DNA from 3 places in the Chryseobacterium sp. AG363 genome. Region 1 is predicted to be linked to each of the others. Evidence: riboswitches for the same ligand, from Rfam matches in the RefSeq annotation. Region 1 holds a riboswitch; each other region holds the start of a gene.
The links. Region 1 has a riboswitch for S-adenosylmethionine ahead of DEU39_RS21115 (TonB-dependent receptor plug domain-containing protein). Riboswitches for the same ligand answer to the same signal wherever they lie in the genome.
Positions count from the first base shown of each region.

Region 2: another riboswitch for S-adenosylmethionine. It lies ahead of DEU39_RS15460 (SusC/RagA family TonB-linked outer membrane protein); the one in region 1 lies ahead of DEU39_RS21115 (TonB-dependent receptor plug domain-containing protein).
Region 3: another riboswitch for S-adenosylmethionine. It lies ahead of DEU39_RS16240 (alpha/beta fold hydrolase); the one in region 1 lies ahead of DEU39_RS21115 (TonB-dependent receptor plug domain-containing protein).

Region 1 covers NZ_RAQF01000006.1:169,251-176,991, forward strand. Annotated here, with positions in the region: gene prfA (peptide chain release factor 1) at 1-326, opposite strand, end outside; gene DEU39_RS21110 (APC family permease) at 479-1,783, opposite strand; gene DEU39_RS21115 (TonB-dependent receptor plug domain-containing protein) at 1,791-4,223, opposite strand; SAM riboswitch class I at 4,317-4,422, opposite strand; gene DEU39_RS21120 (alpha-amylase family glycosyl hydrolase) at 4,512-7,349, opposite strand; gene DEU39_RS21125 (T9SS type A sorting domain-containing protein) at 7,540-7,741, opposite strand, start outside.
Region 2 covers NZ_RAQF01000003.1:558,116-565,856, forward strand. Annotated here, with positions in the region: gene DEU39_RS15430 (LysM peptidoglycan-binding domain-containing protein) at 1-1,093, shown strand, start outside; gene fabD (ACP S-malonyltransferase) at 1,164-2,039, shown strand; gene DEU39_RS15440 (GYDIA family GHMP kinase) at 2,049-2,954, shown strand; gene pckA (phosphoenolpyruvate carboxykinase (ATP)) at 3,082-4,698, shown strand; gene DEU39_RS15450 (hypothetical protein) at 4,749-5,189, opposite strand; gene DEU39_RS15455 (type II 3-dehydroquinate dehydratase) at 5,264-5,671, opposite strand; SAM riboswitch class I at 5,915-6,013, shown strand; gene DEU39_RS15460 (SusC/RagA family TonB-linked outer membrane protein) at 6,097-7,741, shown strand, end outside.
Region 3 covers NZ_RAQF01000003.1:714,290-722,030, forward strand. Annotated here, with positions in the region: gene DEU39_RS16235 (MGH1-like glycoside hydrolase domain-containing protein) at 1-2,326, opposite strand, end outside; SAM riboswitch class I at 2,515-2,621, shown strand; gene DEU39_RS16240 (alpha/beta fold hydrolase) at 2,682-3,620, shown strand; gene DEU39_RS16245 (ACT domain-containing protein) at 3,626-5,164, shown strand; gene DEU39_RS16250 (O-succinylhomoserine sulfhydrylase) at 5,289-6,449, shown strand; gene DEU39_RS16255 (homocysteine S-methyltransferase family protein) at 6,487-7,497, shown strand; gene DEU39_RS16260 (fatty acid desaturase family protein) at 7,580-7,741, shown strand, end outside.

The sequences.
Region 1 (7,741 bases):
GCAGGATCTTTAGGAATCAGCAATACTTTCAGCTCTTCTTCCAATCCGGGAATTTTAGCCTGAGCTTCCAGTTTTTCTTCTTTAGCCAGATCCACCAGATCTCTGTCTGAACCATCTGCAATGATTTCTTCAGATTCTGCGATACTGTCCAAAGCGCCTTTGTACTGATCATAAACTCTTACAATTTTTCCCAAATCACTATATTCTTTGTTCAAAGAAGAATATCTTTTTTGGTCTGAAATGACATCAGGCTGTATAATAAGGTCTGCAACCTCATTATATCTTTGTTTTATAGCTTCTAATTTTGGAATTAATGATTTAGACATTGTAGAAATTTTGTGGGTGCAAAGATAAGGATTATTAATTCAAAATTAAAATTCCAAATCATCATAAATTTTTGAGCATTAGGGATAAAGGATGCAAAACCACAAAAAGGTAGATTTGCCAATCTGTTTATTCCCTTTCTGAATCATCAAAACTAAGTTTGATATCCTTTAGAAAGTCTTCTGTCTATCAGATATAAAATAATTCCTACAGCGATAATTCCCAATCCTATCAAGCTTTCCTTAGGATTATGAATGAATGTAAAATAGAGGATATAGATACTGAACAAAAGAAAAACTGCCGGAAAAATATGGAAAGCATTCGACTTAAAGATTTTTCTGTCTTTTTTCTTCAGAAAGAAAACCGTCGAAATCGCAAGACTGGCAAAAAGCTGTAGTATAAAAGCTGTATAAACAAAAATTTCTTTAAAGCTTCCCGTTAAAATAATAATAGCAGCAATCACAGCATGGGCAAAGATAGCTCTTACCGGAATTCCTTTTGCATTTCCAGATGACAATGGTTTCCAGATGTGGGTATGTTTTGCAAAAGCCTGTGTCAGTCTTGAGCCAACCCACAAGTATCCGCTTATGGTTGCAATCAGCTGCAGGGCTATAAAAATATTAACAATTTTTCCAAAAGCCGGACCCAACATATTGACTGCTGCTTCGCCCATCACATCTTCTTTTCCTGCCAGCTGATTTACTGGAGCGTGTTTCAGCATAATATAATTCACCAGAATATAGCTTACCGTCACAAAAACAGTTCCTATAATCAATGATTTGGGAAGGTTTTTCTGCACATCCTTTATTTCTCCCGCAATATAGGAAGCTGAATTCCAGCCTGTGTATGAATAGGTCACAAATACCAGAGAGGTAGCAAAGGCAGGAAGCATGATCTCATTTTGCCAGCTGTCACTGAAATTAAGGCTGTTGCCGATCTGCGGTGAATTTGAAATTCCTACTCCAAGAATAACCAGTACAATAATAAAAGCGATTTTAATGAATGTAAAAAAGTTGTGAAACCTGCTGGATGTTTTCAGGCTGAATGATAATGCAATTGCCACCAGGAATATCGCGGCTATGGCAAATCCGTTTCCAAAAGAATATTCAAATACAGAAAGATATTTTGACATAGCCAAAGCTGCCAGCGCTACGGGAGAGGAAAATCCTATGATGAGCGAAATCCAGCTTATGAGGTATCCGAAAATCGGATGATAGGTTTCTTTAAGATAAATAAAATCGCCTCCGTTTCCTTTAAAATGGGAGCCCAATTCTGCGTAGCAAAAAGCTCCGAACAATGCGAGAACTCCTCCGATGCTCCATAGCAGGAAAATACTGTAGGTGTTGGTAATATCGGAAAGCTGAAATCCCAAGGTGGTAAAAATCCCTGTTCCGATCATATTGGAAACGACGATGGCTGCGGCTGTTTTCCAGCCAATCTGATGTGAGGAAGTACTCATTTAATGATTAAAAATTAAAATTAAGCCTTCCGAAGAAATAATTCCCCAGCGTTCCCATCTGTACAGGCGCATATTTGAATACTCCATAATATGAATTTTTATAAATCTGGCGGTCCGGAAAGACATCAAATATATTGTTGGCTCCTACTGTAAAATTGATACTTTTAGTAATATCATACCCAACGCTGATGTCTGTCACTACTTTTGGTGAGAATTCCTGCACGTCTCCAAACGGATAACCATCTCTTATTACCTTACCAAAATAGGTATTTCTTACGAGAAAACTGAATTTTCCTATTCCATAATTTAATCCTAATGAAGCTTTTGTTTTTGGAGACAGGGTTTCAATGATATTGATCTGATCGGGACCAAAAAACTGATCCTGAGGCGTTCCTAAGTTTTCAGGAAAATGAAAATCTGTGATTTTTGTTTCCGTATAGTTTCCGGCAAGATTCAAATTTAATTTTCCATTCCCAAGAATCCAGTCATAGGAAACCACTACATCTACTCCTTTCGTTTCTGTATCAATGGCATTGGCGAAGAATCTTCCGCTTTCTACCTTAAACTGATCCAGTCTTTTATCTGTTATATTGCTGGTGATCACAACTCTATCCTTTACTTTGATCCAGTATCCATCTATAGTAATTGTCAAGTTGTTTAAAGGTTTAAGCGTAAATCCAGCACTTGCATTGACAGAAGTTTCCTGTTTGAGTTTATCAAATCCAAGAATTTTAGCGGCTTCGCTATCGTTGCTGAATATTCCTTTGGTAACAATCTTTGAACCCGAGGTAGAAATATCCGCATAGGAATTATTAAAATACTGCTGTTGCAATGATGGTGCTCTGAATCCTGTCCCAACAGCGGCTCTTACCGCATAGTTTTTTACAAACTCATATCGTACAGCGAGTTTTCCATTCAAGGTATTTCCGAAATCTGAATAATTTTCAAATCTGGCAGCAGCGTCAATGTTGAGTTTTTTATCCAAATCATAGGAAACATCTGCATATACTGCCGTGGAATGTCTGTCTTTCTTCAAGGCATTGTTGGGAGAGAATCCGATGAAGGATTGAGATCCGCCTGCACCAAGCACTGTTGATCCTTCAGTGGCAACATTTCCATTGATGTCATATTGGGTATAGGATGCTTCGTCACCCGCTTTAATCTGGTATTGTTCAAACCTGAACTCACCACCGAAAGCAATATTGAAACGGTTTATATTTTTAGAAACATCAAGATTAATGGTATTCTGCAGAAAACTATGCGCTCCGGCATAAAAACGGGTGGGAGATTTTGCTCCCAAAGAAGCATTATTCGTATTGTTTACATTATAATTGAAAGTATTGCTTCCAAAGGTGTTACTAAGGTCAAATAGCCAGTCGTTAACATTATATTTTGCACCTACGGCATAGGAAACATCATATACCTGAGACCCAAGAACCGCCTGAAAACCGTTCGGATAAATGGATGAAACTACATTAGACTTTTCGCTCGGCAGTCTTCTGAAACCAAACCCTTCTCCTTCTTTAATACTGAAACCTCCGAAAGAATAGAGTTTAAAATGATCATTAAAAGGATATTCTGAATTGAAAAACAACTGTCCCTGTCTGATCTGGGCATCTCCGATCTGAAAATTAAAATCATCACGGGTCAACCCTCTTTTTTCAATTTCGGCATCATCCGTAGCTCTGGCTGCTTTTACCGCTTCAGCGTCACCAGCAAATTCATAAGCAAAATTATCGCCGAAAATATCCAGATCGTGATTTTGAGTTCTTGTGGTTTTTCCTCTGTGGCTTAATTGCAGGGATAGATTGATATAACCATCTTTTTTTCCTAATGAAGTACCATAGTTGACTCCTGCCTGATAAGTATCTCCATCATTTCTTCCGCTTAATCCGTAAGTAAGACTTGCTGAAGCTCCGGCATTTTTCTTAAGAATAATGTTGATCACTCCGGCAATAGCATCAGAACCATATTGTGCAGCAGCTCCGTCTCTTAACACTTCTATTCTATCAATAGCAATTACGGGAATGGTACTCAAATCTGTTCCTACAGAACCATTTCCTACAGTATTCTGATAATTGACCAATGAGGTTGTATGTCTTCTTTTTCCGTTAAGCAATACGAGAACCTGATCAGGGCCCATTCCTCTTAATGTTACGGGATCAATATGCTCTGTGCCATCAGAAGCAGACTGCCTCACCGCATTAAACGACGGAATCACGTAATTCAGGAGATCCTGAGCGGTCATTTGCGGAGCGCTTCTCTGGATTTTATCGATATTGATAACATCTACAGGAACCGGCGTCTCCAGTTTTGTTCTTTTAACATTACGGTTTCCGACGATGATGATATCTTCGATCTGTTTTCCTTTTTCCTCACTTTCCTGAGCAGCTACCAGAATTGCTCCAAGCAATAGTACAGCTGTGCTTAATTTTTTCATTTTTGTTCTTGCCAATTAATACTACCAATCTGACGGATCTTTCCGCAGATACACAAGACTTCAAGAAATGGAATTTATATAGAATATTGACTTCACTTATCTCCCCCAAAGGGTTGGAATTAGCACCTTTACACTTCTGGAACCGTGTAGGTTGCTAAGGTTTCACCGGGCCAAATCCCTCCACCTTTCTTGATAAATCTACTGCAAAAGTAGACTATTTTTTTGAACTTACAAAAAAAGGCAAATCTGCTGATCCGCAAATTTGCCTTTATTATTTTATAATTTATTTTATTCAATAATCATCTTTTGAATGGCTATTCCTGTATCTGATTTCAACTGCACAAGATACGTGCCTGCTGGATAATCAACCTTCGCATCGTAAGTTCCGCTCTCTTTATCCAGTTTGAAAGTATCCAGTTTTTTACCGGTCATATCAAAAATTGAAATTTCACCTTTTTTTGCTTTATTGAAAACGAGGTGAGCGATTCCGTTGCGAACCGGATTATCCGCAATCTGAAGAGATAATTTGTTGACCGCATTGGTATCTACAGTAGACAACGCACCTGCATAATTTCCAAAGATTCTGAATTCTCCGGGCTGTAAAGTGATCGGAGCCGTTGTGGAAACTATATTCGAAATACTGTTATCCATTAAATTCCGCCATTGACCAGTGTAAGGGAAATAAGGCACTACATTCTGTGCGGAAGTCGTGTAATTGGCCAATACGACAACATTCTTTATTCCTGTTGTAATAGCTGCATCATACACATAAATTCTTGTGATAAGACCAGTAGGATCATTCGTAAGGTTATTGGATTCTATACTGTAAGTTTTAGATTTAAAAACCTGATGACTGTTTCTGATGTTGATGATTTTAGCCCATGTATCATAGACTGCTTTTCGGTTCGCATTGGTATCATATCCTAAAGTGAATGCTACAGGTTTTTCATCGGTTCTACATCCGCTGTCGATGGTACCATTCGCACATCTGTTGATGCTGAATTCATAACCTAATTCTCCAAACTGCCAGATCATTTTCGGACCTGGAATGGTAAAGAAGGTTGCCCCGAAAGTTTTCATTCTTTCAAGAGCGGTATTCAGGTCTTTCACATTGTAACCTCCGTTTATAGCACCATAGGTAAGGTTTTTAAACATCAGCCTCTCTTCATCATGGCTTTCTCCATAACCTACGGCACTCATATTGGTAAAACCGTGAAGACTGTGATTCATACGGTCGTAGTTGCTGTTTTCCTGATAGCCCATCGTATTCTGATTGTAAGGATCTGTCTGTTTATTCCAAAGCATAACGCCTTTTCCTTCTGCTATTCTGTAATTTGCCCATTGCTGTTCTTCTGCATCAGTTCCCAGGTGTTCGAAGATCATATAAGAATTGGGATCAATGGCCCATTGTTTATCAGCATAATTTTTCATGATATCCACTCTGTCCTGCTGGTAGGCATTGGTACAGGCCTCATCATTTTCAGAACAGCTTTGCGTAAATCCTTTGGTTAAATCCCAACGGAATCCGTCTATGTGATATTCCGTAAGCCATTGCTGAAGACATCTTTCAACGTAATATTGCGTTGAAAGACTTGTATGGTTAAAATCATTGAAGACATTGTATGAATGTTTCGGTACCTGGTTAAAGTAAGGATTGTTCGGTGCAACATCACCATAGCCGTCACCATCAGGATCAATATTCCAAAGTCTAACTAAAGGAGAGCGTCCTGTAGCATGATTAAACGCTACATCCAGAATGACTGCAATTCCGTTCTGATGACATAAATCTACAAATTCTTTGAATTTTTCCGGAGTTCCATAGGCTTTGTCTAATGCATAATGGAAAGAAGTATTGTATCCCCAGGAAAGATTTCCGTCAAATTCCATGATGGGAAGCAGTTCTATAGCATTGATTTTCAAATTCTTTAAATAGGAAATTTTATTAATCAGTGACTGCCAGTTCTTTTCTTGTGTGAAATCTCTCAATAACAATTCATAGACTACCAGATCTTGTTTTTCAGGTCTCTGAAAATTGGTAACCTGCCAGTTATAAGCGGTCTGGCCTGTTTTAAATGTTGACACTTCAAAACCCTGTCCGGCAGGAAATGCTGGTAAGTTCGGGTAGGTAGAAGCCGAAATCCACGGGTCATCGTAAGAAGATAAAATTTGTGGGGAATAAGGGTCTGCTACTTTTCTCAAATCATTTGTTCTGTATTGGAAGGTATAAAGTTGCTGAGGAGTGATTCCATTGAGTTCAATCCAGTACAGATCGGGATTTGTGGTGTCTTTTTTCATTAAATAGGTATCATTCACCGTCCAGTTATTGAAACTTCCTATGACGTGTACAAAATTTTTTCCCGGAGCATATAAAGCCAATCCCACCTTGGTTGGATCTGTCGGATGATAATTGATTCCCTGCTTGATCCAGTTGGGTATTGCCTGGGAAACAACATTTCTCGGAACCTGTACAATGAATGCTGCCGTTTTGGAATTGGTTCCCTGTGTCGCCACAAGTTCCATATTTGCATCCTGAGTAACCGTATAACTGTAAGAATAAGATTGTGAAGGCGTTGTTGTTGAATTGACAACAGTTCCGTTAGCTTTTAACTGAAATGTAACATTGGTACTTGCCGTCGCCGTAATAGTAATGGAATTTCCCGTAGGAACTGAAGTGAGGCTGTTCGCTAATGGATTTGTAAGCGTCAAGTTTAAAGTACCTACGTTTACAAAAATATCGGGTGAAGTCTGATGCGATCCCGTCTTATCCTTTAATAAAAACCCAAATCTTCCGATTCCTGTTCTTCCGAAAAATGAAGCTGGGGTAAATGTTATTGAATAGCTGTCTGTTGTGGCATTGTAATTCAGTTTATTCAGATCATTGGAATTATTCCAGCTACCATTGGTAGGGCAATCCTGACTGTTCTGATAATTGGTATCAAACGACCAGGTCCACATATAAATGGCATTATTGGAAACTCCCCAGGCAGACTCGTCAATCTGATCACCTGGAACTGTAAGCGTAATGGCATCTGTTTCATTGAATGGATTGGGAGAAATTGTATAATTGATCTGACCAAAAACACCTATTGTAATCAGCAGAAAAACAACGGAATAAAATTTTCTCATATCTTATTTTTTATCGAATATAGTGTTATTTTTTATTCATAACCATCATTTTGAATCAGTTTTCGGGAAATATTTCATTTTTTTGGAAAAAATCAAATAAAAAGACTCATAAAAATTTCATGAGCCTTCCAATAAAAGTAATTGTAATGAACTAATTTCTTTTGGCGAAATCTTTGGTATTGAATTTCGCTTAATTTTTTATAATCTTTTTAGAAATGGATTGTCCATTCTTTAATTTTAATTCTACAATATACAACCCTGAAGGAAGTTCAGTCATGTTGATCTGATGATCCGAGAACTGTACATTCATTCTTTGTCCTACAGCGTTCACAACGTTTACTTTTTCAATTCCTGAATCAGCTTTAACCATAAGAATTCCTTTTGTAGGGTTA
Region 2 (7,741 bases), on a different contig from region 1:
CGCTCTCAACCCGGATCTTTCACACGGTTTGAAAACCGGAATGGTTCTAAAGATCAAAAAGCAGGATGCAGCTTATATAAAGAAAAATGGTGATGCTTTAAGCGTTATCCTGATGCTTCCTTTCGGATACAGTACCAATGAAACTCAGTATAGAGCAATGGCACTTGACTTTTTGACAGGAGCTAAGCTTGCTATTGAAAGAAATGCAAGAGGAGGACAAAAACTGGATATCAAAGTTGTAGATTCAGGAAATGAAGCTTCATTCAAAAACTCTTTGACACAGATTAATCCTGATAATACAGATCTTATTATCGGACCTTTCTTTAAGTCCAATGTAATTGATGTTCTTGATTTTACCAAAAATCAGAAAATCCCGGTTGTAGCACCATTTGCTAACTCTCCGGAACTCTATAACTACAGCAACTTGATTATTGTCGAAACCAATAATCAGACCTATGCTGATAAGATTGTAGAAGAAGTAAAAGGTGTGTACTCAGATCAGAAGATATATATAGTGGCGGATGCTAAAAAAGAAGATGCCAACTATATCAAAGCAGGACTTGAAAAAGCAGTAAAAAATCCTAATATTATTATTGTTAATTCTCCGGCAGATATTCAGCCGGATCAGAATATGATGACAGGGCAGTCTGCACCGGTTATTGCCATTTTAGCGAATGATGATAATGCTGCAGGAGATGCTTTTGCCAGCAGAATGATTGCTATTTCTAAAGAAGTACAGGGTATCAAAGCGTTCAGTATGTTCTATTCTCCTGTTTTTGAGAAGAAAGTGGATGAGCTGAGCCAGGCAAGTCTTGTATATCTGATGGATAGAAAGATTAACACAGACGGTAGCTTTGAGAAAGAAATTCTGGCAGCTTATAAAACTAAATACTGCAAAACCCCACCAAAATATGCTATTGTAGGGTTTGATGTGGTAAATGACATGTTGACCAGAGAGAATAAAAAAGGAGAAATCTTTAAGCAGATGAATAAAGTTCAGACTCAGCTTGCTACCAAATTTGAGTTTGTAAAATCTAAAGCTAACGGTGCATATGTAAATACAGGTTACAGAGTAATCAGGTTAGTACCATAAATGATTTATAGCACTTAGAACGAATATTGTTAACATTATAGTTATATTTGCATAATATTTAATTCAATACATGAAAGCACTTGTATTTCCAGGGCAGGGTTCTCAGTTCGTAGGAATGGGAAAAGAATTGTATGATTCTAGAAAAGATATTAAAGATCTGATGGAATCTGCCAATGAAATTTTAGGTTTCGACATTCTTTCCATTATGTTTAACGGTACGGATGCGGATCTTAAGAAAACAGAGGTTACCCAGCCTTCAATATTTATACATTCAGTAGCAGCATTAAAAGCAGTAAATGGTCTTGGTGCCGAAATGGTAGCAGGACACTCTTTAGGAGAGTTTTCAGCTTTGGTTGCCAACGGAGTTTTATCCTTCGATGATGGTTTGAAATTAGTTTCTGAAAGAGCGAAAGCAATGCAGGAAGCTTGTGATGCAAATCCAAGTTCTATGGCAGCTATCTTAGGATTAGACGATGCTAAGGTTGAAGAAATCTGTGCACAGATCAGCGGAATTGTTGTTCCTGCAAATTATAACTGCCCGGGGCAATTGGTTATTTCAGGAGAAACTCCTGCAGTAGAAGAAGCTTGCGCAAAACTGAAAGAAGCAGGAGCTAAAAGAGCGTTGCTATTGCCAGTAAACGGAGCTTTCCACTCACCATTGATGCAGCCTGCACAGGAAAGACTGGCCGCAGCTATCGAAAAGACAAAATTCAGAAAAGCAACTATTCCTGTATACCAGAATATCACGACAACAGCGGTAACCAATCCTGATGAGATCAAACAAAACCTGATCGCTCAGCTTACCGGTCCAGTAAAATGGACACAGTCTGTTCAGAATATGATTAAAGATGGTGCCTCTAACTTCGTGGAAGTAGGACCAGGAAAAACCCTTCAGGGATTGATCAAAAAAATTGACGGATCAGTAGAAGCTACTTCTGCAATCTAAACAAAAAATATGAACGCGATATTTTCACCGGGCAAGCTTATGCTTACTTCAGAATATTTCGCAATAGATGGAGCTCTTGTCTTAGCGGTACCTACCAGGCTGGGACAAGAGTTTTTCTTTGAAGAAAAACAAGATGGAAAATCCCTTGTTCTTTGGGAAGCCTATCATCAGAATAAACTATGGTTGAAGGCTGTCATTGATTATAAAACCTGGCAGGTCTTAGAAACCAATATTCCATCAAGTGCTGAATTTATTACCAAAACATTACAGAATGTTCAGCTGCTTTCTAATAGTAAATTCAAAACTGATCTTACTTACCATTTAAAAACCAATCTTCAGTTTCCAGCGGATTATGGGCTTGGAAGCAGTTCTACGCTGATGAATAATCTTGCGGAATGGGCAGAGATTAATCCTTTCCATCTTAACTCTATCAGCTTGGGAGGAAGTGGATATGACATTGCAGTTGCAAAAGAAAAGTCCGCAGTGCTTTTCCAAAGTAAGCCTGAGATAAAATATGAGAAAGTAGATTTTAGTCCGTCCTTTAAAAATGAACTGATTTTTATTCATTTAAATCAGAAGCAGGATAGCAGAGAGGGAATCAATTTTTACAAGTCCAAAAAGAAGTCTCCGAAATTGGTTGACGAATTTTCAGATCTTACAAAAAAAATATTGTTATGTCATGAATTGGAAAATTTTTCCGAATTAATGATGACTCATGAATATAAAATTGCCGATTTTCTTGAAATTCTCACAGTTAAGGAAAGGTTATTCTCAGATTGCCCTTCATTTGTCAAAAGTTTAGGCGCATGGGGGGGAGATTTTGTAATGAGTGCCAAATTTGGGGACTATAAGAACTATTTTTGGGAGAAAGGTTTTACAACTATTTTTGAATGGGAAAATATAATTGATTTGTAATCAGGTATTTATAATCCTGTTTTTTTATTTGCCATTCTGACTTATATCAGTATATTTAAACCACCTTTAACAAATAATTAATATTATTTTTGTTGAAAGCAATAAAGAAATAGAAAATATAAGTAAAATGAAAAACACTAAAATCATCCAGGATTTAGAGAAATTAGGGATTAAAGGAAACTATGAAGTAGTGTATAATCCTTCTTATGAAGAATTATATCAGGCTGAAGTTTCTCCTGAAAATCAGGGGTTTGAGAAAGCTGAGCTTACAGAATCAGGCGCAGTATCAGTAAAAACAGGAATTTTCACAGGTCGTTCACCTAAAGACAGATATATTGTTCAGGATGATGTTACAAGAGACACAATTTTCTGGGATGGTAAAGTAAACTTACCTACAACAGCAGAAATTTTCGGGTCTTGTAAAGAACTAGTGCTGAACCAGCTTGCAGAATCTAAAAAGATTTATGTAGTAGATACATTCTGCGGAACGAATGCGGATACGAGACTTAAAGTAAGATTTATCGTTGAAGTGGCATGGCAGGCGCATTTTGTTACTAATATGTTTATTCGTCCTTCTCATTACGAACTTGAAAACTTCGGTGAGCCGGATTTCACAGTAATCAACGGATCAAAGACTACCAACCCGAACTGGGAAGCTCAGGGATTAAACTCTGAAAACTTCATTATGTTCAACCTTACTGAAAAACTACAGATTATCGGAGGTACATGGTACGGAGGTGAAATGAAGAAAGGGATGTTTGCTATGATGAACTACTATCTTCCATTAAAAGGTATGGCTTCTATGCACTGTTCTGCTAACGTAGGAGAAAAAGGTGATGTAGCTTTATTCTTTGGTCTTTCAGGAACTGGTAAAACAACTTTATCAGCAGATCCTAAAAGATACCTTATCGGTGACGATGAGCACGGATGGGATAACAACGGAGTATTCAACTATGAAGGTGGATGCTACGCTAAAGTTATCGACTTATCTGCAGAAAAAGAACCGGATATCTTCGCTGCCATCAAGAGAGATGCTCTTCTTGAAAACGTTGTTGTTAACAATGGAGTAGCAGATTATACAGACGGATCTATCACTGAGAACACAAGAGTTTCTTATCCAATCTATCATATCAACAAAATTGTATTGCCTTCTAAAGCAGGTCATGCCAAAAAGATTGTTTATCTTTCAGCAGATGCATTCGGAGTACTTCCTCCGGTTTCTATCCTGAATGAAGATCAGGCGCAGTACCACTTCCTTTGCGGTTATACCTCAAAATTGGCAGGAACTGAAAGAGGAATTACAGAACCTCAACCATCTTTCTCACCTGCATTTGGTGAAGCATTCCTTACCTTACACCCGACAATGTATTCTAAAACATTAATCGGCAAAATGAAAGAGCACGGCGCTAAGGCTTATTTGGTAAACACAGGTTGGAATGGTACCGGAAAGAGAATTTCTCTTAAAGATACCAGAGCAATTATTGATGCCATCATTGACGGTTCTATTGATAATGCTCCTAAAACTCAGGTTCCAATTATGAACCTTGAAATTCCTACTGAATTGCCAAACGTTTCTACAGGTATTCTAGATCCTAGAGATACTTATGAGAGCGCTTCAGAATGGGAAGAAAAAGCAAAAGATCTTGCTTCAAGATATATCAAGAACTTTGAGCAGTATTGTGATACTGAAGAAGGTAAAAAATTAGTAGCTTCAGGACCTCAATTGCAGGAACAAACTATCTAATAGTTGCCAATCAACATACAAAAAGCCTCATCAGTGATGAGGCTTTTTTTTTATTCATATTTTTTACAGTTTTCAATCAGTTCGTTCTGTTCATCCAGTTTTAGGACGGTTGATTTGATTGATTCTTCAGTGAGGTATTTTATAATCATAAAGTGTTTTGAAGAAAAGTAAGACTCTTTGTCCAATATTTTATCTAAATACTGCGGGGTAGTGAAGGTCATCCCATATTTTGTTTTGTCGGAAAATTCAATACTTACTTCTATAGCATCAGATTCAATATTTTCAATTTCATCATCAATATGAATAGAAGTTATTTCCGGTTCATTGTTTAAACTAAAATAAAAATCAGAATACCACCTCAGTTTTCCTTCGTCATTCCAGATTCTTATATTTTCCGCATTTTTTTCTTCAACGATATAGTTTTTTCTTTTCGTCAATTGCCCGGAATATATTCCAATGTCTTTGCAATAAACCTTATCTTTTATCTTCATAAATTACTCTGATACTTATCCATAATTATCTGTAGAAATCTGTGCAATTCATGGGAAAAGGATAAGTAACAAAATTACTTCAAGCTTAATAAAGCCAGCCTATATCCATCCATTCCAAAGCCTGATAAAACGGCATCTGTATTGGCTGCCGTTACAGATTTCTGTCGGAATTCCTCTCTTTTATAAATGTTACTGATATGTACTTCTACTTTTGGCTTGCGAATGTTTTTCAAGCAATCAGCAATAGCATAAGAATAATGAGTAAAAGCTCCGGGGTTAATTACTAAGGCATCAAAATCATCCTCCTGAAGTCTGTTGATAAGTTCTCCTTCAATATTAGACTGGTAATATTTTAATTCATGGGTCTGGAACTCGGATCTTAAATTTTCCAAATAGCTTTCCATAGAAACATTTCCATAGATTTCCGGTTCTCTTGTGCCTAACAGATTGAGGTTAGGGCCGTTGATGATCAAAACTTTCATACCATAAAATTAAAAACTTTTTTCAATTAAAGATCAAAAATTTCTGGACAGATTTAATTTGTTGTATTGAATTATTGATAATGATATTTGTCATGTTTAAGAAAGTGGCAAAGCTTGTAACTCTTTATTGTGATGGGTTTTATTAAAAAATTACGTTAATTTTTGAAAATTTATCATGAAAAATAAATAAGTCTACTTGTTTTGTAGACTAAAAGTTTTTAGCTTTGCAACCATATTTCGATCGGCTTATAAAGAAAGATGGAGGGAACTGACCCTATGAAGTCTTGACAACCTACCCGTGGGGCAAGGTGTTACGTTCAGCCTTTTAAGGAAAAATAAGCATTTGGTTTATCGTATTTATCGATGCCCTTTGCTGATTTTTCTGCAAATGGCTAAATTTTAATATATGATAACTAAAATTGATTATGATTAGCAAAAATTTATTCAATTCTAAAGCCTGGATACCTCCCGTTGCTGCTTTTTTTCTGGGAGTAACCAGTGTAAGTGCACAGAATTCCAGACCGAAAAAAGATAGCCTTCATGAAAAGGAGATTGATGAAGTAGTAGTGGTGGCTTACGGAAAAGCTAAAAGAAACAGCTATACCGGCTCTGTAGCGACCATTTCAAGTGATAAGATTAATAACAGACCTGTAACCAATATCACCAAAGCATTGGAAGGCCAGGTTGCGGGGATTCAGACCACCAGTGCATCAGGACAGCCAGGTGCGGTTTCTACCATCAGAGTCAGAGGTATTGGTTCCATCAGTGCTTCCAGTGATCCTTTATATGTAGTGGACGGAATTCCTTTTGATGGAAACCTGAACTCCATTAGCCCAAGCGATATTGAATCTATAAGTGTTTTAAAAGATGCTACAGCAAGTGCTTTGTATGGTTCAAGAGGAGCCAACGGGATTATTATCATCACTACAAAATCAGGGAAAAAAGGAGAAGCCAGAGTTAATTTTAATATCAGTCAGGGATTCTCAGGACGAGCTGTCAAAGATTATGAACAGGTAAACACGGATCAATACTTTCAATTATATTGGGAAGCATTAAGAAACGGATATCAGTCCAGTAAAGTTTCTTCTCAGCAGGCTGCTCAGATGGCAACGGATAATCTTGTTTCTACCCTTGGAATTAATCCATATGGAACTGCTTATCCAAAACCGGTGGGAACAGATGGGAAATTATTGCCTGGTGCATCACCACTCTGGAATGACGACTGGAGAGATGTTTTACAGAGAGTGGCATCAAGAAACCAGATGGATCTTGATATCAGCGGAGGTAGTGATAAAAGTAATTACTTCTTTTCACTAGGGTATCTGGATGATAAAGGGATGGCGATTGAATCCGGTTTTAAAAGATATAATACCAGATTAAAAATCAATTCGGAAGTGAAGAAATGGTTAAATGTTGGAGTCAACTTAAGCTATACCAACAGTATTCAGCAGGCACCAACTTCTTCAGATTCCAAGGCGAGCAATATCATCAATGCCGCAAGGTTTATTCCTTCTTTCTATCCTTATTATGAAAGAAATGCTGACGGAACTTACGTTTTAGATGCTGACGGAAATCCGATTTATGATTTTGGAAAGTACAGGCCCACAAATGCACTTCAAAATCAGAATGCGGCTGCAACTTTACCATTAGACAAAAACGAAAATAAAGAAGATAACTTTTCAGGAAAAGGATTCATGGAATTCACTTTCCTGCCGGAACTGAAATTCAAAACAAGCTTCTCAGTTGATTTGGTGAATTATAACGGTCATTATTATTCAAATCCATTACTTGGGCAAGGAGCGGAAATTGGAGGTTCAGTGACGAAAACCAATACCAGAACACTATCTTATACAACCAGTAATATCCTTACGTACGATAAAAAGTTTGGAAAGCATCACGTTAATGCACTGGCAGGACACGAATTCTACAAATACGATTATCAGACGATTTCAGGAACAAGAAGTCAGTTTTCACTGCCTTATTACTATGAGCCGGATGCTGCTTCTCTGCTGGGAAGTTTCAGTGGAAACAGTAATAAATTAAGCTTATTGAGTTTCCTTGGAAAAGTAG
Region 3 (7,741 bases), on a different contig from region 1:
CATAGTAATAATGGAAGCGCTGCAGACTTTCAACAATCAGAAAATTGATCGGAAACCAAATTGGACCGCGCCAGTTGCTGTTTCCGCCAAACATACGGCTGTCACTTTCTGCAGGTGTATAGTAGACTATATTTTCAGACCCATGTACAGAGAAGACAAAAGGATTTTCCTCATATACCTTAGACATGGCGCGGATTCCGTAAGAACTCAGGAATTCATTTTCATCAAGCATTCTGGTCAGAACCTTTGTCAGTCTGTTTTTGCGGAGGATACTCATAAGGTGTTTTCGGCCTTGTCCTTCCTCATCCCAGTGAGAAACCAGTTTGGTCAACTCCGGCTTGTTCTTTAAGATCCACTCCATTCGGGTTCTGAAATTCGGCATCTTTTCCAGTAAGCGGTGGTCAACAATCTCAACAGCGAACATAGGAATCAAACCCACAATACTTCGTAATTTTAAAGAAACACTGTCTCCATTTCCTAGCTGTAGGACATCATAGAAGAATCCGTCTTCTTCGTTCCAAAGCCCTTTCGTTCCTTCGCCCAGGTTTTCCATAGCTTCAGCGATATAAAGATAATGCTCAAAAAACTTGATGGCCATATCTTCATATACCTGATAATACTGGGCAAGCTCCATTGCAATACGCATCATATTCAATGCATACATGGCCATCCAGCTGGTTCCGTCTGCCTGTTCAAGATGCTGTCCGTCCTTTAGTTCCATATTCCGGTCAAAAGCTCCGATATTATCGAGACCAAGAAACCCTCCACCAAAGATATTTTTTCCGTTTTTATCCTTTCGGTTCACCCACCAGGTGAAATTAAGAAGCAGTTTCTGGAAAACTTTCTCTAAAAATAATAAATCCGGTTTTCCGTTAGCTTTTTCATCAATTTTGAAAACACGGAAGCATGACCAGGCGTGTACCGGCGGGTTCACGTCACTCATATTCCATTCATAGGCTGGAAGCTGTCCATTAGGATGCATGTACCATTCCTTAGTAAGGAGCAAAAGTTGTCCCTTGGCAAATTCCGCATCGATGATGGAAAACGGAACACAGTGAAATGCCAGATCCCATGTGGCATACCATGGATACTCCCATTTATCGGGCATAGAAATAATATCCTTATTATGGAGATGATTCCATTCCGTATTTCTTACATATTCGTTGAAATTTCTTGGGGCTTCAAAGTTGGGATCACCTTTCAGCCATTTTCCAATATTGTAATGATAGAACTGCTTATTCCAGAGAAGTCCTGCAAAAGCCTGTCTCTGAACATTTCTTTCATCTTCGTTAACGGTATCATTTTGAATTTCTTTATAAAATTCTTCAGCTTCAGCCTGTCGCGTATTGAATATTTCATCAAACTTTTCAAAAGGCTCATCAGCTTCAGCCGGGCATAATCTGAATTCAAAAACTTTGGATTCTCCGGCACCAATAAGCTCATCAATCAGAAAAGAAGCTTTTGTCCCTTTCTTTGCGGGATTTATCGTATTCGTTTGATGGATAATAAAATGATTGATTCCATCTTTGAAATATGTATTTTCACCTGCAGGAGCCCCATAAAGCTTAGAATTATTGGTTTCATTATCACAAAATACACTTTGTGCATTGGTATTTCGGGAATAAAGCTTCTTGATCGAAATACTGTCGTGTTCAATGTTGATACTTCCGTCATAAGAAGCATTGACTTCTGCTTTATAGGTATTGTATCCCCATTTCCAGTTGTTTCTGAACCATATAGTGGGCGCTACCAAAATAGGTGCTTCATGCTGACTCCGGTTACAGACCGTTACTCTGGCAAGAATATCATTGTGATCGGCCTTGCAATATTCAATGAAAATATCAAAATATTCATCATTATCGAAAATTCCGGTATCGAAAATTTCATATTCCGGTTCCTTTTTACTGCGTCTTCCGTTTTCTGCAACAAGGTCATCGTAAGGAAATTCATTGATCGGATATTTATACACCATTTTCATATAGCTATGAGTAGGTGTATTATCCAGATAATAAAAGATTTCTTTGATGTCTTCCCCATGATTTCCCTGAGGATTGCTCAACCCAAAGAATCGTTCCTTTACCATTTTGTCTTTCTTGTTCCAGAATGAAAAAGCAAAACACAAAAGCTGCTTTATATCAGAAATTCCGGCAATACCTTCTTCTCCCCATCGGTAGGCATAGCTTTCTGCATTATTATGGTTGGTAAAATTCCAGGCATTCCCGTTCGGGCTATAATCTTCACGTACATTTCCCCACTGCCGGTTGCTTACATAAGGTCCCCAGTTTTTCCATTTGGTATCTTGTAATCTATCTTTTTCGGCGGTCATATCTCATCACTTTTCCATACGAAGTTAGTTTTTTTGAGAAGTAATTCCAATTTTTTTCATCTGAATAATTATTAATATACTCTTGGAATACTTGTATTTAAGGGCTTTTTTAAATATTAAAATAATTTTTTTTTGAAATTAAAAGAAAAGAACTACCTTTGCACCATTCGTTCATTCAAATATTGAAAATGTTATCAAGAAAGGTTGAGGGATTAGACCCTATGAAACCTTAGCAACCCTTTGCGCAAGCAAAGAAGGTGCTACGTTCTACCAAATAATTTTGGACAGATAACTCACTGAAGTTCTTTTCAGCCATTTCCTGTGGCATTTTCAATTGTATTAAAATTTAATAGAATTGAAAACAGAACTAAACTATATTAATCTTACGTATCAAACTCATTCCCAAAAGGAATACCATATCCCGTTGAGCTATCAGCTCTTTGGGAAAGATCTGTTTACAGCCCCTGTCATTTTAATCAACCATGCTCTTACCGGAAATTCAAACGTATCCGGAGAAAAAGGCTGGTGGAAACAGCTGGTGGGAAAAAATCAGATTGTTGATACTGATCAATATACCGTTCTGTGCTTCAACATACCAGGAAACGGATATGACGATTTTTTAATTGAAGACTATGAAGACTTTACTCCTTCAGATATCGCAGCGATATTTTTGAAAGGACTTGAAGCGTTACATATCAAAAATTTATATGCCATTATCGGAGGCTCTTTGGGAGGAGGAATTGCCTGGGAAATGCTTGCCCAGCAGCCGGATCTTGCTGAGATTTTTATTCCTATTGCCTGCGATTACAGAACGCACGACTGGCTTCATGCACAGTGTCTGGTTCAGAAATTTTTATTAAATGATAAAGAAGAACCATTACAGAAAGCAAGAATTCATGCCATGTTGTGCTACAGAACACCGCAGTCGCTCAATGACAGATTTCAAAACCAATATAACCAGGACAAACAACGCCTGGAATCAGAAGACTGGCTGGTTTATCATGGTAACGCACTAAACGAAAGGTTTAGTTTAAAGAGTTACAAACTGATGAATCATCTCTTGATGAATATAAATGCTACTGATACAGCACTGGAGAACATACAGGCACGAATGCACATGATCTCCGTAGATACAGATTTATTTTTCCCGGCTTCTGAAATCCGAATGTGTTTTGAAAACTTAAAAGAGAAAAATAAAGATGTTTCTTATCACGAGATCCAATCTATACACGGGCATGATGCCTTCCTAATGGAATATCAACAATTAAATAATATCATTAAAAACATTTTATAGAAGTAATGAAAAATGCTAACGAAATAAAATTTTTGAAGAACAGATCAATCGTTAAATTTGAAGGAGAAGATTTCCTGGGAGAAATCGGGATTGACGGACGAATTTTTAAAGCGCTTACTTTGGCGCGTATCAGTGTAGGAGTAATCTCTCAACAGGCCGTAGAAAACGGAATTTCTATCCTGGTTCATGAAAATGATGCAGAGAAAGCAGTGGCTTGTCTTATTGATGAATTCGAAGCAGAAAGAAAGTCAGGAAAAGTTTCCCAAATATATAGTATCAATAATGTTTCTGTGATTGGTTTTGTTGCAGAAGATTTCAATAAAGTTTTTGCAGAACTTGCCAGAAACAATGTTTTTCCATTGCTTTTGAACCAGGTAGCAGGAGAAAACAGAGTCAATATCGTTGTGACGTCTTCACAGGATGAAAAAACAAGAAACATCATAGAATCTGAAATTTTCAAAAAGCCAAAGACCGTTCATCTGGCCATTATTGGCCATGGAAACGTAGGGAAAACCTTGATAGAACAAGTACTTGAATCTGCAGAAGAGATTAAAAAACGCAAAAAAATAGACCTTAAAGTCGTTGCGGTAGCCAATTCAAAAAAAATTGCCTTCAACAAAAAAGGATTTGATGCCCATTGGAATGATGAGGTTTTAACAGCAGAGCATCCATCTAATGTTGAAGAGTTAATTAATTTCTCTAATGAAAATCAACTGGAGAACCTGATTGTTGTGGATAACACGGCAAGCAAGGATTTTGTTAAAAACTATCACGCTTTGGCAGAAAACGGGTTTGATCTGGTTTCTTCCAACAAAATTTTCAATACCCTTCCGATTGAAGAATACAGAAAACTAAGATATACGTTGAATAAAAACAACAGACGGTATTTGTATGAAACCAATGTAGGAGCTGGTTTACCGTTAATTGACACCATCAAGTTATTACACCTTTCAGGAGAAAATATCACAAGAATCAAAGGGGTATTCTCAGGAACACTGAGCTATGTTTTCAACAATTTTTCTTTAAGAGATGATAAATTTTCAACCATCATCAATGAAGCTTTGGAAAAAGGATACACCGAACCGGATCCAAGAGAAGACCTTTCAGGAAATGATGTGGCAAGAAAATTATTGATTCTGGCAAGAGAATTAGACTTAATCAATGAATTTGATGATATCAGCATTCAAAATCTGGTTCCTGAAAATTTACTTGAAGTTTCAAAATCAGAATTCCTTTCAAGACTAGAGGAGCTTGACGAAGAATACCAGAAAATAAAAGAAAACCAGGAACCCGGACATGTATTGAGATATGTAGGTGATCTGCACGGAGATTTACAGAAAGATAAAGGTGAACTGGATGTAAAACTGGTTTCTGTTCCTGCAACTTCAGCATTGGGACAACTGAAAGGTTCAGACTCCATCTTTGAAATCTACACAGAAAGCTATGGAGAAAATCCAATCGTGATTATGGGAGCCGGAGCTGGTGCAAAGGTAACCGCAAGAGGAGTATTCGGAGATATTTTAAGAGTAAGTGAAACAAAATAATATTTAATGTAACAATCTAATAATGTACCAGTTTACCAATAATTGGTGTCGTTATTCTGAGCAAAGCGAAGATTTTAATTGGTACATTGTTAGACTGCTATTTTGGTAAATTAATTAAAACTATATGGAAAATTTTGAAACATCAGCAATAAGAACCCAGACGGAAAGAACTCAGTTTGATGAGCATTCTACGCCGCTCTATCTTACCTCCAGCTTTATATTTCAGGATGCAGAAGATATGAGAGCAAGCTTTGCAGAAGAAAAACCAAAAAACTTATACAGCCGTTTCTCTAATCCAAACGTAACCGAGTTTACAGATAAGATCGCTAAAATGGAAGGTGCAGAAGCAGGATATGCCTTTGCAACAGGAATGGCAGCCATCTATTCTACATTTGCAGCATTGTTAAACGCTGGAGATCATATTGTAAGCTGCCAGTCAGTATTCGGGTCTACCCACACTTTGTTTACCAAATATTTCCCGAAATGGAATATTGAAACCTCTTATTTCAAAGCAGAAGATGCAGCGAATGTGGAGCAATACATCAAACCTAATACAAAGATCTTATACCTTGAAACTCCTACCAATCCCGCTATTGAAATTCTGGATCTTGAGTTTTTCGGTCAGATCGCCAAAAAGCATAATCTTATATTTATTGTAGATAATTGTTTTGCAACACCTTACCTTCAGCAGCCTATCAAATATGGTGCAGATATTGTGGTACACTCAGCAACGAAACTGATTGACGGACAAGGAAGAGTTTTAGGAGGAATAGCGGTAGGAAAAGAAGACCTGATCAGAGAAATTTATCTTTTCGCAAGAAATACAGGTCCTGCATTGTCTCCTTTTAATGCCTGGGTATTATCAAAAAGTTTAGAAACATTGGCGATCCGTGTAGAAAAACACTGTGAGAATGCCTTGAAAGTAGCGGAGTTTTTAGAAAGCCATCCTAATGTTGAACTGGTAAAATATCCATTCCTGAAATCCCATCCTAGTTATGAAGTCGCCAAAAAGCAGATGAAACTCGGAGGAAATATTGTGGCGTTTGAAATAAAAGGGGGAATAGAAGGAGGAAGAAACTTTTTAGATAAGATACAAATGTGTTCATTGTCTGCTAATCTAGGTGATACAAGAACGATCGTTACGCATCCGGCTTCTACAACGCATTCCAAATTATCAGACGAAGAAAGAAATGAAGTAGGGATTACTGCAGGACTGGTACGTTGCTCAGTAGGACTGGAAAATGTAGAAGATATCATTGCAGATTTAAAACAAGCTTTGGATTAATTCAAATAGCAACTGGTTTTAGCCAAAATAGATTAAAATGAAAAATTCAGAACAATTATATAAAGCTTTATCCGAAAGAATTTTAATTCTTGACGGAGCGATGGGTACCATGCTTCAGAGATACAAATTCGAAGAAGAAGACTACCGTGGAGAGCGTTTTAAAGACTGGGAACATCCGGTAAAAGGAAATAATGACCTGCTTTCTCTGACACAGCCACAGGCGATTGAAGAAGTTCATAAGAAATATCTGGAAGCCGGAGCTGATATTATTGAAACCAATACATTTTCAGGAACTACCATTGCGATGGCAGATTACCACATGGAAGATCTGGTATACGACCTGAACTATGAGTCAGCAAAAATTGCCAGAAAAGCCTGTGATGAGTATACTGCGAAAAATCCAGACAAACCGAGATTTGTAGCAGGATCTATCGGACCTACAAACAGAACAGCAAGTTTAAGCCCTGATGTGAATGATCCGGGATACAGAGCCATCACTTTTGAAGAATTGAGAGTAGCTTACAAACAGCAGTGTGAAGCTTTGTTGGATGGGGGTTCAGACATCCTTCTGGTAGAAACCATCTTTGATACTTTGAATGCAAAAGCTGCTTTATTCGCTATTGATGAACTGCAGGACGAAAGAGGAATTGAGATCCCGATCATGGTTTCAGGGACCATTACCGATGCCTCCGGAAGAACTTTGAGCGGACAGACCGCAGAAGCTTTTCTGATCTCAGTTTCCCACCTGAATTTATTAAGTGTAGGTTTCAACTGTGCATTGGGAGCAGATCAGCTGACTCCTTATCTTGAAACACTGGCTCATAATTCAGAATTCTATGTTTCAGCATATCCGAATGCCGGTTTACCGAATGCTTTTGGAAAATATGACGAAACTCCGGAAGATATGGCAAGGCAGATCAAAGAATATGTAGAGAAAGGATTAATCAATATTATAGGAGGATGCTGTGGTACAACGCCTGAACATATTAAAGCGATTGCTGATCTGGTAGAAAAATATGAGCCAAGGAAATTGAAGAAATTTGTATGATTTGATAGATTTTTTAAATTAAAATCAAGAATAAAGGCTGAAATATTAATATTAACTTTAAGTAAACCACAAAGTTATAAATATGGAAAAGCCAATTTACTTAAAAGATTCCGAGGATGTCAGATTATTTAATGAGCTGAGAAAGAAAGTGAACCAAAGAGTAGAAGCCATTTCTGAAAACAGAGATATCTACATTCAGATCAAAGCGGTACTACTTCCACTGATCTATATAGGTTTATATATT